2 regions of the Clostridium sp. Marseille-Q5894 genome follow, and region 1 is predicted to be linked to the other one. Evidence: riboswitches for the same ligand, from Rfam matches in the RefSeq annotation. Region 1 holds a riboswitch; the other holds the start of a gene.
What was found. Region 1 has a riboswitch for FMN ahead of OC535_RS11765 (ECF transporter S component). Riboswitches for the same ligand answer to the same signal wherever they lie in the genome.
Positions count from the first base shown of each region.

Region 2: another riboswitch for FMN. It lies ahead of OC535_RS08795 (ECF transporter S component); the one in region 1 lies ahead of OC535_RS11765 (ECF transporter S component).

Region 1 is NZ_CAMPPT010000008.1:33,310-40,390, forward strand. It holds gene OC535_RS11755 (sensor histidine kinase) at 1-1,205, shown strand, start outside; gene OC535_RS11760 (S1C family serine protease) at 1,304-3,022, shown strand; FMN riboswitch at 3,098-3,210, shown strand; gene OC535_RS11765 (ECF transporter S component) at 3,288-3,932, shown strand; gene OC535_RS11770 (methylglyoxal synthase) at 3,934-4,293, shown strand; gene OC535_RS11775 (ferredoxin) at 4,334-4,510, opposite strand; gene OC535_RS11780 (hypothetical protein) at 4,631-5,512, shown strand; gene cmk ((d)CMP kinase) at 5,557-6,225, shown strand; gene der (ribosome biogenesis GTPase Der) at 6,227-7,081, shown strand, end outside.
Region 2 is NZ_CAMPPT010000005.1:48,558-55,638, reverse strand. It holds gene thrS (threonine--tRNA ligase) at 1-863, opposite strand, end outside; gene OC535_RS08820 (GNAT family N-acetyltransferase) at 860-1,384, opposite strand; gene OC535_RS08815 (hypothetical protein) at 1,659-1,895, opposite strand; gene OC535_RS08810 (pseudouridine synthase) at 1,963-2,688, opposite strand; gene OC535_RS08805 (4Fe-4S dicluster domain-containing protein) at 2,845-4,368, shown strand; gene OC535_RS08800 (pyridoxamine 5'-phosphate oxidase family protein) at 4,405-4,860, opposite strand; gene OC535_RS08795 (ECF transporter S component) at 4,873-5,472, opposite strand; FMN riboswitch at 5,532-5,656, opposite strand; gene OC535_RS08790 (D-alanyl-D-alanine carboxypeptidase family protein) at 6,110-7,081, shown strand, end outside.

The DNA of each region.
Region 1 (7,081 bases):
TTATTTTTTCATTTATTGTTGTTTGTATCTTATTGATATGGAATATTAGCTATGCATTTATTTATTTAGCTGGTTTTACATTGGTAGTGTTGTATATTATTTATGATACAAATTCAACATATTTACATCAAATCGATTTTTATTGTCGTGAAAAGGAAAATGAGATAAGAGAAGTTGAAGGAGAAAAAGATTTTAATCATAAAATACTTAATTCATTAATTAAAACAATGAATTTACCAATGATTTTTATTAATAAAGAAGGAACTATAATTTTTACAAATCAAAGTTTTAGAGAAGCATTTAATATAAAACATTTGCGAGGGAAATATTATAAAGATATTTTTAAGGGACAGTTATTAAGTGTTGTTGATCAAAGTTATATCTTTGAACGTAAGTTTTCAACTGTTATAACGATTGATGAGCGCTATTATCAAATTGAAACGACACCAGTATTTAGAAATGATATTGTTTTTGATGGCAGTATTATTTTGTTTACAGATGTTTCTCAAGTTAAAGAAATCGAAAAAATGCAAAAACAATTCTTTTCTGACATTTCTCATGAATTAAAGACACCAATGAGTGCGATTATTGGTAGTGTTGAGATCTTAAAAAAGGAAGGAATTCAAAATAAAGAAACTTTTGATGAATTTATGGGTATACTTTTAAAGGAAAGTTATCGCATGCAAAATATTATTGAAGATATTTTGGAACTTTCACGTTTAGAACAGCCTCGAGTAGTTTTATCACCAAAATTAATTGATGTAAATTTATTAATAAAAGATACAGTAGAATTATTTGAACCGCTTGCTAAAGATAAACAGTTGTCATTGATTTATCAAACTAAAATATCTCATGATCTGATGTTGGATGATACTATAATTAAAACAGTTCTTAATAATTTGGTTTCTAATGCAATAAAGTATTCTAATTCTGGTGTTATTTCAATAAAAGCGTATGATGATGATCAAAATTTAATGATCAAAGTACAGGATGAAGGAATTGGAATTTCTAAAACAGATATACCTTTGATTTTTGATCGTTTCTTTCAAGTTGATCGATCTAGAAGCAAAAAACTTGGAACAGGATTAGGATTAAGTATTGTAAAAAGAATGGTAGAACTAAATAATGGTACGATCGAAGTAGAAAGTGAGCTAGGAATTGGTTCAACATTTTCAATAACTTTGCCGATTTTAGAGACAAAATAAAGATCCTTTACAAGTAAACCGTTTTTTCACACAATATAAAAATAATTTGAACAAATTATTTATTTATGATGGTTTTGTAAAGTAAAGGAGTGTTCAAGATGGAAGATAAAAATCGTACAAATGAATTAATAGATGAAAAAGAAACAGTTGAAGATAGACCGCTAGAATCTAAAGAAACTCAAGAGGCAATGTCTAATTTAGAAGCTGAAAAGACTTCAACAAAAGAGGAAGTAACTAAAGAAAACGAAAGCCAAGAAGAAGTGTCAAATTTAGAAGCTTCAATAAAAGAAGGTGTAACTGAAAATGATATATCAAAAGGAAGTGAATCACCGGAAGTAACATCAGACTTTAAATTAGAAGAAGTAACTAAAGAAGATGTATTGAAAGAAAATGAAACTCAAGAAGTAGCGTCTAATTTAGAAGGTAATGAAGCTTCAATAAAAGAAGATATGATTGAAAATGATATATCAAAAGAAAGTGAATCATCGGAAGTAATATCTAACTTTAAATCAGAAGAAACTTTAGGGGAAGTAACTAAAGAAGATACATCGAAAGGATATGAAACTCAAAAAGTGATTGATGAAAATGTCTCACATGAAGCGGCATCTAACTATGGATCAGATAAAGTGATTGATGATAAAATTGAAATGCCAAATTCATCATCTGGTCCTGAGCCAATGAAAACAAGAATAGAAAAAAATAAAGATAGAATTACTAAATCTAATAATTTTAAATTATTCCAAATAGTTTTAGTAATCTTAGTTGTAGTTTCATTAGGCGTTAATGTCTTTATGTTTACACAATTGAATAATGGTAGTTCAAATGTTTTATCAGGTAGCGGAGCAAAAGTTGAGCAAGTTAATTATGATGTTAAGAGCTCTACAAGTGATGTTATTGATAAAGTCAGTGATAGTGTTGTCGGAGTATTAGTTTATTCAAATGGAACTGCTAGTGGTAGCGGAAGTGGTGTAGTATATCGCGTTAATGGTAAAGAAGCTTATATTATCACTAATGCTCATGTTGTCGATGGCTCAAGTGAAGTCCAAGTTGTTTTTTCTAACCAAGAATCAGTTTCTGCAACTGTTTTAGGTAGTGATAGTTATAGTGATATTGCAGTCTTAAAATTAACAGCTGATTTTGATTTGAGTGCAATTAAATGTGGTGATTCAAGTTTATTAGATAAAGGAGAAACAGTTTTAGCAATTGGTAGTCCATTAGGAATTGAATATGCTGGTACTGTTACTCAAGGTATTGTTAGTGGAACAGATCGTACAGTGTCTGTAGATTTAAATGATGATGGTCAAGATGATTGGGATATGAACGTTATTCAAACTGACGCTGCTATTAATCCAGGTAATAGTGGTGGAGCTTTAGTCAACATGGCTGGAGAATTAGTCGGAATTACTTCAATGAAATTATCTGATACATCAGTTGAAGGAATGGGATTTGCTTTACCTATTAATGATGTAATTAAAAGTGTTGAACAAATTATTGAAAACGGAAAAGTTACAAGACCACAATTTGGAATTTCTGGTGTTTCTTTATCTGGATATTCTAGTTATCAATTACGTTACTATCGTATCAATACAGATTTAACAGATGGTATTTACGTTGTTAAAGTAAGTAGTGGTGGAGCAGCTAGTCAAGCTGGTATTCAAGAAGGCGATATTATCGTTGAATTTGATGGTGAAAAAATTACTACTTATAAGAGTTTCTTAACTGCATTATATGCAAAAGAACCAGGTGATAAAGTTTCTGTAGTAATTAATCGTAATGGTAGTGAAAAAACAGTTCAAGTAACTTTAGGAGAACAATAATTTATTAGGTGCTGGTAAAAACAGCACCTTTTTGTTGTAAATGAAAGATAAATATGATATATTTCTAAAAGAAAAGAAAGTCTTCAGGGCAGGGTGTGATTCCCGACCGGCGGTATAGTCCGCGAGCGCAAGCTGAGTAGGTGAAATTCCTACACCGACAGTAAAGTCTGGATGGAAGAATGACATTTATTAGTTAATGATATATGTACTTTTGTCATGGAGATTAGTATTTTCATGATATTTTTTTATTTAAGGAGAGATTATTATGGAAATTACTAAGACAAGAAAATTAGTTTTATCAGCTGCTTTGGCTGCTTTAGGAATGATATTGGGATTATTGGAAATTCCATATCCTTTTGCGCCATGGCTGAATTTGGATTTATCAGAGGTTGTCGTGATCATGGCAATTTCAATGCTGGGCTTTAAATCGGCGTTATTTGTTTGTGTTTGTAAATTTTTAGTTTCAATATTATTTAAAGGACCAGTTGGTCCAATTGCAATTGGTCAAATTACAGCATTGATTGCTTCTTTGACGATTTGTTGTGTTTATTATTTTTTATCACAAAATTTAAAATTAAAGAAAGAATGGCTGGCATATATTATAAATATGTTTATAACGATGTTAATATTTGCAATTGTTTTGTTTATATTAAACTATTTATTTGTAACACCAACATATTTAATGCAAAAACCGACATGGTATAGTGAATTACCTTTTGCATTAGATATAAATTCTTTTAATCAGCAGTATGGAACCAATATCTCTATACCTGGGTTTTTAAATTTTTTATCTCCTTATGGACAAGCGATTTTTATAATTTATTTCCCATTTAACTTTATTAAAGGAGTTATTAGTGCTATTGTTTATTATGTAGTAAGACCGATAGAATCTAAATTCAAGGAGGGATAAGATGAATATTGCTTTGATAGCACATGATCAAAAGAAAACAGAATTGATCGATTTTGTTAAAGAAAATGAAAAATTGTTTGCAAAACATAATTTATATGGTACCGGGACAACTGGTAAAAAGATTATGGAAAATACCGATTTACAAGTAACACGTTTTTTATCAGGACCATATGGTGGCGATCAGCAGATTGGAAACTTAATTGCTTTAGGCCAAATGGATATGGTTTTCTTCTTCCGTGATCCACTTACAGCGCAACCCCATGAACCTGATATAAATGCTTTGATGAGATTATGTGATGTGCACTATATTCCATTAGCCTCAAATAAAGCAACAGCGTTAATGTTATTAAAGTCTTTATAAGATATAAAAAAACCAATCAAAACGATTGGTTTTTAATAAATTATTCAACTTCGATTGCTTCAACAGGGCAGCTTTCAGCAGCTTCTTTAGCTCCGTCAGTGTTATCTTCGCTAACTACAACTGCTAAACCTTCATCACCTAATTCAAAAACATCAGGTGCAACAGCTGTACAAGCCCCACAACCAATACAAGAATCATTTACTGTAATTTTAGCCATTATAAATTCCTCCTTTTTTGTACTCTCATATTATAGCCTAAATTAAATATATTTTCCATTATTTTATAAAGGAATTACCTAAAAAGTATGCTATAATGTTCGTTGAAAGGGTGATTAAGAGTGGTTAATTCACGAATTGATAAATATCGTAATTTAAGAAGTGGTTTGAAAGATGAAGCAGGAATAACTCGCGATAGTATGAATGATGTAATTGACGCGGTGATAGATACTGATGAAGAAGATGAATTTTTAACATCTGTCAATCGACTTTTTGGAAATAAAGATGAAAAAAAAGAAATCGAAGATACACTAACAGAAGCTAAAACATTTGAACAGATGCGCCAAGAAAGCAGTGAAGAAATCAATCGAGCGTTGCGCAGTGCTAAAGCTGGTGTTGGAAAAGAAGCACAATACAATACAAGGATGGATATTTTAAATAAAATTAGAGAACCAGAAAAACAAGTAGTTCGAATTGATAAGTTTGACAATGTTGCCACCTCTCAATTTTCTAAAGGATATTTTGTAAATCCTGATAAAGAAGCTGAGAGTTTAGAAAACACGGAACAGCCAGAAGATAAAGAAGCTAAAAAGAAGATGACTTTGATGGAGCGTTTAGCAAGCATGTCACCGGCTGAAGATGCCAAAAAAGCAAAGATCATCTTAGAAGAAGAGACAAATGTTTTTGAAGATGAGCCAAATGAGGATGATGTGCCTGAACAAACTGCTTCTTTAGAAGATATGTTACGCCAAATCAAGGAAAAAGATCAGCGTGAAGTAGAAAAAGCTTTACAGCAAAAAGAAAAAGATGACAATATAAAAACGATTAAAAATGAAACGGTTGTCCAAACTGAAAGTAAAGAAAAAGATGATGGGAGCCGTGTTGAAGTGGTCGAGAAAAAGAAAAATGATCGTATTGTTAATGTTTTAAATTATGTAATTATATTTTTAGTTATTGTATTTATTTGTTTATGTGGTATGATAGGATACCAGTTATTCTTTTAAACTAAGGTTCACCTTAGTTTTTTTCAAGAAAGAGGGAGGATAATATGAAGAAGATTTCAATTGCAATTGATGGACCAAGTGCTGCTGGTAAAAGCAGTATCGCTAAAATTGTTGCGAAAAAATTAGATTATGTATATATTGATACAGGAGCGATGTATCGCTGTGTTGGTTATTATTGTTTACAAAACAATATTGATCTAGGTGATGAACAAGCTGTATCTGAAGTCTTAAAAGATATTAAGATTACAATGGATAGTGAAAACCGAGTTTATTTAAATGATTGTGATGTTAGTAGTGAAATTCGTCAAGATAAAGTGTCGATGTCAGCAAGTAAAGTTTCAAGTTATCAGGATGTTAGAGAATTTTTAGTTAAGCAGCAGCGTCAAATGGCTAAGGCTGGTGGTGTAATCTTAGACGGTCGTGATATTGGAACTGTTGTTTTGCCTGATGCTGAGCTTAAAATATATCAAAGTGCTAGTGTGGAAACCCGAGCTATGCGTCGTTATTTAGAAAATAAACAGCGGGGGCTACCTGCTGATTTAGAAACTATAAAAAATGATATTGAACAACGAGATTATCAAGATATGAATCGTAAAATCTCGCCATTAAAAAAAGCTGATGATGCCATTGTTTTAGATACTTCAGATTTAAGGATTGAAGAAGTAGTCGATGAAGTATTAAAATTAGTTAAACAAAAGGAAAGTGAGGGATAAGATGGCTGGAGTAGTTGCAATCGTAGGGAGAGCAAATGTTGGTAAATCTACAATATTTAATCGAATTGTTGGGGAAAGAGTTTCTATCGTTGAAGATGTTGCTGGTGTAACTAGAGATCGAATCTATGCAACAGCTACATGGTTGACAAAAGAATTTAGATTGATTGATACTGGTGGAATCGAACTTAAGAATGCATCTTTTACTGCACAAATTAAAATGCAGGCTGAAATTGCCATTGAAGAAGCTGATTTGATTGTTTTTGTTGTTAATGGTCGTGAAGGTGTCACTCAAGAAGATGAATATGTTGCAAGATTATTACAAAGAACAAAAAAACCGATCTTATTAGCCGTTAACAAAATTGATGATAATTCTTTTATTAATGATATTTATGATTTTTATAGTTTAGGGATGGGAGATCCAATTCCCGTATCTGGAAGCCATGGAATTGGAATCGGTGATTTATTAGATGAAATTATTAAAAAATTGGATTTCACAGAAGAAGAATTTGATAAAGATGAGATTCGTTTTTCGATCATTGGTAGACCTAATGTTGGTAAATCATCTCTTACTAATGCAATTTTAGGCGAAGAGCGGGTCATCGTTTCAAATATCGAAGGAACAACACGTGATGCTATTGATACTGCTTTTGAAAAAGATGGTCAAAAGTATCGGGTCATTGATACGGCAGGAATGCGAAAAAAGGGTAAAGTCTATGAAAACGTTGAAAAATATTCAATTTTAAGAGCTTTATCTTCAATTGAAAAAAGTGATGTTATTGTTGTTGTGATCGACGGGGATCGTGGGGTCATTGAACAAGATAAACACGTTGCTGGATATGCTCATGAAGCTGGTAAA
Region 2 (7,081 bases), on a different contig from region 1:
TAAGAATGTAAACTATTTTTATATACTAATAAACTTCCTGGACAATTCATTGGTTTAATGGCAAACTCACGATCATCAACCATACTTGTATACATGTTCTCTTTATAATTTGCCCAATGACCACTAGTTTCCCATAATTCTTGTGACATCATAATTGGTGTCTTAATAAATTCATAACCTTCTTTTGTATGTTCTTCATACCAGTATTGTTCCAAAGTGTTTCGTAAAATCATCCCTTTAGGTAAGAAAAATGGCATTCCTGGAGCATATTCACTCATCATAAATAATCCTAATTCTTTACCTAATCTTTTATGATCACGACGTTTTGCTTCTTCTAATAGATCAAGATGTTCTTGTAAAGCATCTGGTGTTTCAAAGCAGACACCATAAATTCTTTGAAGAACTTTATTTTCTTTATCCCCTTTCCAATAAGCTCCCGAATGTTTAATTAACTTAAAATTCTTACAAGCTTTAACTGTTTCCACATGAGGTCCGCGACATAAATCAACAAAGTCTCCTTGACGATAACAGCTAATGTTAGTACCATCTTCAAAATTATTGATTAAATCAATCTTATATTCATCATTTTTAAACATTTCTAAAGCTTGTTCTTTAGTAATTTCTTCACGAACGATACGTTTACCATCTTTACAAATTTTTTTCATTTCTTTTTCGATTTTAGCGATATCCTCATCTTTAATAACATCATCACCTAAATCAACATCATAATAAAATCCCTCACTAACTACTGGTCCTACCCAAAATTTAGCTTGAGGATATAAATGTTTAATTGCTTGAGCCATTACATGAGCACAAGAATGATTTAAAACACTTAATTTTGCATCTTCTTTAAAATCAATCATTTTTCTTCTCCTATCCAGAAACGTAAATATGTTTCTTTACTTTCTTTATCATAATATTCATTTTCTAATTTACCGCCACATTTTTCAATCGTTTTTCTAGAAGCTGTATTTTCTTTATTACATGTAATTAAAATTGGATAAATATCCCATTTTTTACAGATTCCAATTGCTTCTTTTAACATTGCTGTAGCATAACCTTTTTTTCTTTGACTCGGGGCAACACTATAGCCAATGTGACCACCTCTTTTTAATAAGAATTCATTTAAACAGTGTCGAATATTGATTACCCCAACTATTTTATCACCTTCAATATAAAAATAGACCGTATCAGGTACAAAACCATCTTTTAAATTAATTCCTAAATGATTTTGTTTTTCTCTTTTAAGCCAATCTTCATATTCATTAAAATTTTGATTTCCACCGACACCATTGATATATTCTTCACCATAAGCAAAAGTCTCATTCATATAAGCTAAGATCATTTCACGGTGTTCGATACTAGGATAAACTAATATAGCCATGCCATCCCTCCTTTTAAATAAAAAACTCTCATCCAAAGGACGAGAGTATCGTGGTACCACCTTAATTTGTTATTAAATAACCTCAAAGCTATAACGCGCTACCGACATTCTCTTTCGAGTGTTGCATATCAGGGAGTACCTAAATAGCCTCATCAAGACTTGCACCAACCGTCTTTTCTCTAAATCAAAGCACTATCTAGACATATCCTAAATCATCGCATCTTATTTACTCTTTTAATTCTACTCATTTATTGACTAAAGTCAACAAATTTGTTTATTTAACTTTATCATTTTGCTTAGCCAAATACTCCATTCTAATATTATCAGTCTCTTTTTTAAATGCTCGATAAACATATTTTGAAGGCATTTTATCAAACATCGTTAAAGTATTACATTTTAAGCAATATATACCTGGAATATTACGAACATTTATCTTTTTGATCCAATCTCCTTGTGCTTTACATATACCACATTCATTCGTATTTTGTGGTTCAACTATCTGTATTCTCATTTTCATCACCCATCATACAGTATGCACTAATAAAACTAAAATTATTGTCAAATAAAGACATGTCCTGCTACTTAACTGTATTAACTAATTTTTTTAAATCTTTAACTTCCTGAGGTTTTAAAATTCGATATTTTCCTGGTGTCAATCCTTTTAAATTCACACAACCTATACTAACACGATGCAATCTTTTAACTGGATGTCCGACACTTTCAAACATCTTTTTTACTTGACGATTTTTACCTTCTACCAGCTTTATTTTTAACATTGTCGTCTTATGTTCAATATCTTTACCAACAACTTTGATTTTACAAGGCAATGTTTTTACTCCCTCTAAATAAACTCCTTTTTCCAATTTATTTAGTGTTGAACCGGTAATCAATCCCTTAATAGAAACTTCATAGATTTTTTCCAAATGTGAGCGTGGATGCATGATCATATTTGCAAACTCTCCATCATTAGACATGATAATCAAACCAGTAGTATCAAAATCTAATCGTCCTACTGGATATATTCTTTCTTTTACATCTGTAAAATAATCTGTAATAATTGGTCGATCGAACTCATCATCTAAAGTACAAACACATCCTTTAGGTTTATAAAATACATAATATACTTTATTTTCCCCTACTATCGGTTTACCATCAACAGTGATAAAATCTCCTTTTTTTACTTTAGTTCCTAACTCATCAACTACTTGGCCATTTACTTTAACTTTACCTTGAACAATTAAATCTTCAGCTTTTCTTCGCGACGTATAACCGCTGGCAGCAATTACTTTTTGCAATCTTTCCATGTTTCTCACCTACTTCGTATACATTATACTGAAATGTAAATTAAAAGCAATAATATCAGAAACTAATTTTTAATATTTATTAAATAATCGGATATCTCTTTAACAAAAAATTTTTTTACGATAAAATATAATTATAAAAGACTTGGAGGAAATATTATGAGAGGAATTTATTCATCATTAACTAAGATTCGACGAAAAGTTTTCGTCGAAGTTGCAAAACTCGCTTATGAAGGTAATGATTATAGTCGGATTGAAGATCTGCCCTATAAAATAATCCCTGGCGAAATTGCAACTTATCGTGATAGTATCTTTTTAGAACGGGCAATCGTCGGTGAACGTCTCCGTCTAACAATGGGGTTATCATTACGTCCGATCGATAAGCCGGCTCCGATTTCTAAAGGTATTGAAGATAGCATTATTGCCGATAAATATTATGAACCACCACTTATTAACATCATTAAATTTGCCTGTAATAAATGTGCTGAAAAAAAATTTGAGGTAAGCAATGGATGTCAAGCTTGTTTGGCTCACCCCTGCATGGAAATTTGTCCTAAAAAAGCAATAAGCTTTAAAGAAGGGAAAGCTTATATCGATCAGGACAAATGTATCAAATGCGGCTTGTGCAAAAACGTCTGTCCTTATGATGCTATTTTAAAAAAAGAACGTCCTTGTGCCAAAGCCTGCGGGATGAATGCGATTGAATCTGATGAATATGGTAATGCCCATATCAATTACGATAAATGCGTTTCTTGTGGAATGTGTTTAGTTAGTTGTCCATTTGGTGCAATTGCTGACAAAAGTCAAATCTTTCAACTGATTCAAGCAATAAAAGAAGGTGATGAAATCATCGCTGCCGTTGCCCCAGCTTTTATTGGACAATTCGGAGCTAAAGTAACCCCAGAGATCCTAAAAAAAGCAATGCAGGAACTTGGTTTTAAAGATGTTGTCGAAGTTGCCATCGGTGCAGATCTATGTACCATCGATGAAGCTAAGGATTTCTTAGAAAAGGTACCAGATAAACAGCCTTTTATGGCTACTTCCTGCTGTCCTTCATGGTCAATGATGGCCAAGAAAGAATTCCCAGAATTTAAATCGTATATTTCGATGGCTCTTACCCCAATGGTATTGACGGCACGTTTAATCAAGGAAAAGCATCCTAACAGCAGAGTTGTTTTTATTGGTCCTTGTGCCGCTAAAAAGTTGGAAGCTTCTAGAAAATCAGTTCGTAGTGAAGTTGATTTTGTTTTAACTTTTGAAGAAATAGGAGCAATGTTTGAAGCTAAAGGAATTGATTTTGCATCTTTACAGCCTAACGAAGATGATCCGTTTACCCAAGCTAGCAGTGATGGTCGCGGTTTTGCCATAAGCGGTGGTGTAGCTAAAGCTGTTGTTAACTGTATTAAAGCTAAAGACCCTGAACGTGAGGTATTAGTAGAATCTGCAGAAGGCTTAGAAAACTGTAAAAAAATGTTGAATCTTGCTAAAAAAGGAAAATACGATGGTTACCTTCTTGAAGGGATGGCTTGTCCAGGGGGATGTGTCGCTGGAGCTGGAACTCTTCTTCCAATCAATCGTGCAACGATGGCAGTTAAAAAATACACTAGTACTTCTGATAAATTAAATGCTAATGATTCTAAATATAAAGAATATTTAGATTTATTAATTGAAAAGTACAAATGATATTAAAAATGCGCAATCAATTAGATTGCGTATTTTTTAATCATATTTTTTTATTTCTACTGTTTGTTTATCAAAATCAATAAATGTTTGAAAAGCATATCGATTTTCATCTTCATCCCAGATTTCGACAAACTTAGGCGTTACTTCAATCAATATTTCACTATCTTCATGGCTATAAGCATTATAGCTTTGCCATAAATATTTTTTATATAATTTTTCAAATTTACGCCCTGGTTCTTCAACAACTAAACCTAGATTTTTAGCTAGTCCTTCTACTTGAACACCGCCCGTACATAAAGCTACTTGAGGATTTTTAAATAATTGCTGCGTTTTTCTAAAATTCTTATCTGTTTTAAAATAAATCTTATCATCATAAAATAAACAACTTACATTTCTAACCATTACATAATCATTTACACTAGAAGCAAGTGCCATGATCTTCCAATCTCCAAGTTTTTTAAACAACAATGCTTTTCCTTCATTAAACTCCATCTCTTTTCCTCCCTATTTAATATAATTTTTAATGACTGAACTAATTTTTTTATAAATTATAAATGTAATAAAACACACTACTGCATTTTTAATAAGATTAAAAGGTACGATTCCTAAAATAACTAATTTAAATGTACTATCAACATACGGATTGACCGCTTTGCACATATCAATGATCATATCCATATTCATACCATATAATGCTACGTAAAATGGAATAATAATTACAAGATTAGTAAAAACTGCAACTATAATATTCGTTAATGCTCCTACTAACATCCCCTTTAATGCACCTTGCTTTGTTTTATTATGTTTATAAATTATGGCTGCCGGTAAAACAAGAGCAATACTTAACATCAGCCCCTGCAATTCCCCAGTAAACATTGAATTGGTACCTGACAAAACAAGCTGTAACAATATTCTAACGATAACGATCAAAATCGCTGCTATAGGCCCTAATGTAAATGCCCCGATCAATTCTGGAACACCAGCAAAATCAAAACTTAGAAAAGGCGGCATAAATGGTAATGGAAACCTAAATACCATTAAAACTGCTGATAAAGCACCAAGAACTGCAATCAATACTAACTTTTTTGTTTTTTCGTTTTTCATTTTCTTCCTCCTAAAATAAAAACCTGAAAACAATAAAAGTCTTCAGGTAGAATTCTAGAAAATGTCTTTTCTCATCCGGACTTTAACCGTCGGTGTTAGAATTTCACTAACTCAGCCATATCAATGATATGGGTCATGGACTATAACCATCGGTAGGGACTTTCACCCTGCCACAAAGACTTTATTAAATTTTGGATGATAGAAACATTATCTATTGACATCATTCTACACCTCTTTATATATAAAAGCAATTACTTTTTCTTCTAAGAAATATAAATTTATTTTTAATAATAAGCATTCGTAAATATTTAACATCATGATAAAACAATTAATATTAAATTATCAAAACGCAGGAAAAATCAAAAATTTATTTCAACATTTTTACCTAGATCTATTACCACATTAACAACAAAAAAGAATTAGATGATCATTACTGCATTCAATCAGAAATCTAAACTAAAAAATAACTATGATTCAAGTGAGCTATTATGTTAATGAAAAAAGATATTATTCATCATATAAAAGTTTTGCTCTATTTTTTAATAGTAAAACTCAAAAAATATAAAAGCAAATATATTTTACTTAAATTTCCTTCTAAACTTTATAATTTATGCATAGATTTATAGGGGTGATTAAAATGAACTATATAAAAATGATTGGCCTAATTATTTCTTTAACCTTCATGCCGCTAGATAGTGTTAAAACTGTTCCTTTTCAAGGCAAGAGTTATATAGTTATGGAAGCAAGTAATCAAATTGTAATTGAAGGTAGTAATGAAGAATATATTCAAAGTGTAGCCTCAATATCTAAAATCATGACATGTATAATTGCTATTGAAAATATGAAACTTGATACTATTATAACTGTTGATGATACTATCAACAAAGCTTGGGGAAGTGGAATCTATATACATATAGGCGATAAAATTAGTTTACGTGATCTTCTATATGGTTTGATGTTAAGAAGCGGAAATGATGCAGCTGTTATGATTGCAAAAGCAGTAGCTAAAGATATTCCTAAGTTTGTTGATATGATGAATGATAAAGCTAAAGAATTAGAGCTTCATAGCACAACTTTTTCTAATCCTACTGGTCTGGATGAAGAAGATAATGGTAATCAATCTACTGTTTATGATATGGCCAAATTAATGGCCTACTGTCATCAAAATCCTATATTTAATGAAATCGTTGGTACTAAGGAATATACAAGGGAAGATGGTAATGGAACCTGGCATAATAAAAATAAGTTATTAACTAATTATAAGTATTGTATCGGAGGAAAAACTGGTTTTACTAAAAAAGCTAAACGTACTTTGATTACGATGGCACGTAAAGATGATCTAGATTTAATTATTGTGACTTTTAATTGTGGTAATGATTTTGAGTTTCATCAAAATAAATATGAGGAATGTTATGAATTATTGAAAGAAACTAAAGTCTTTTCTAAGGGAATCGTGGAATTTAAACAACAGCAGTATTATTTAGATTTTGATATATGTGTGAATAAAAAACCTACAGATAAAGTAGATGTTTCATTTGTTGATGATCAAATAGTTGTTTCATTAAATAACCAGCCTGTTAGTAAACAAAAAGTAGTTCCATATAACTTT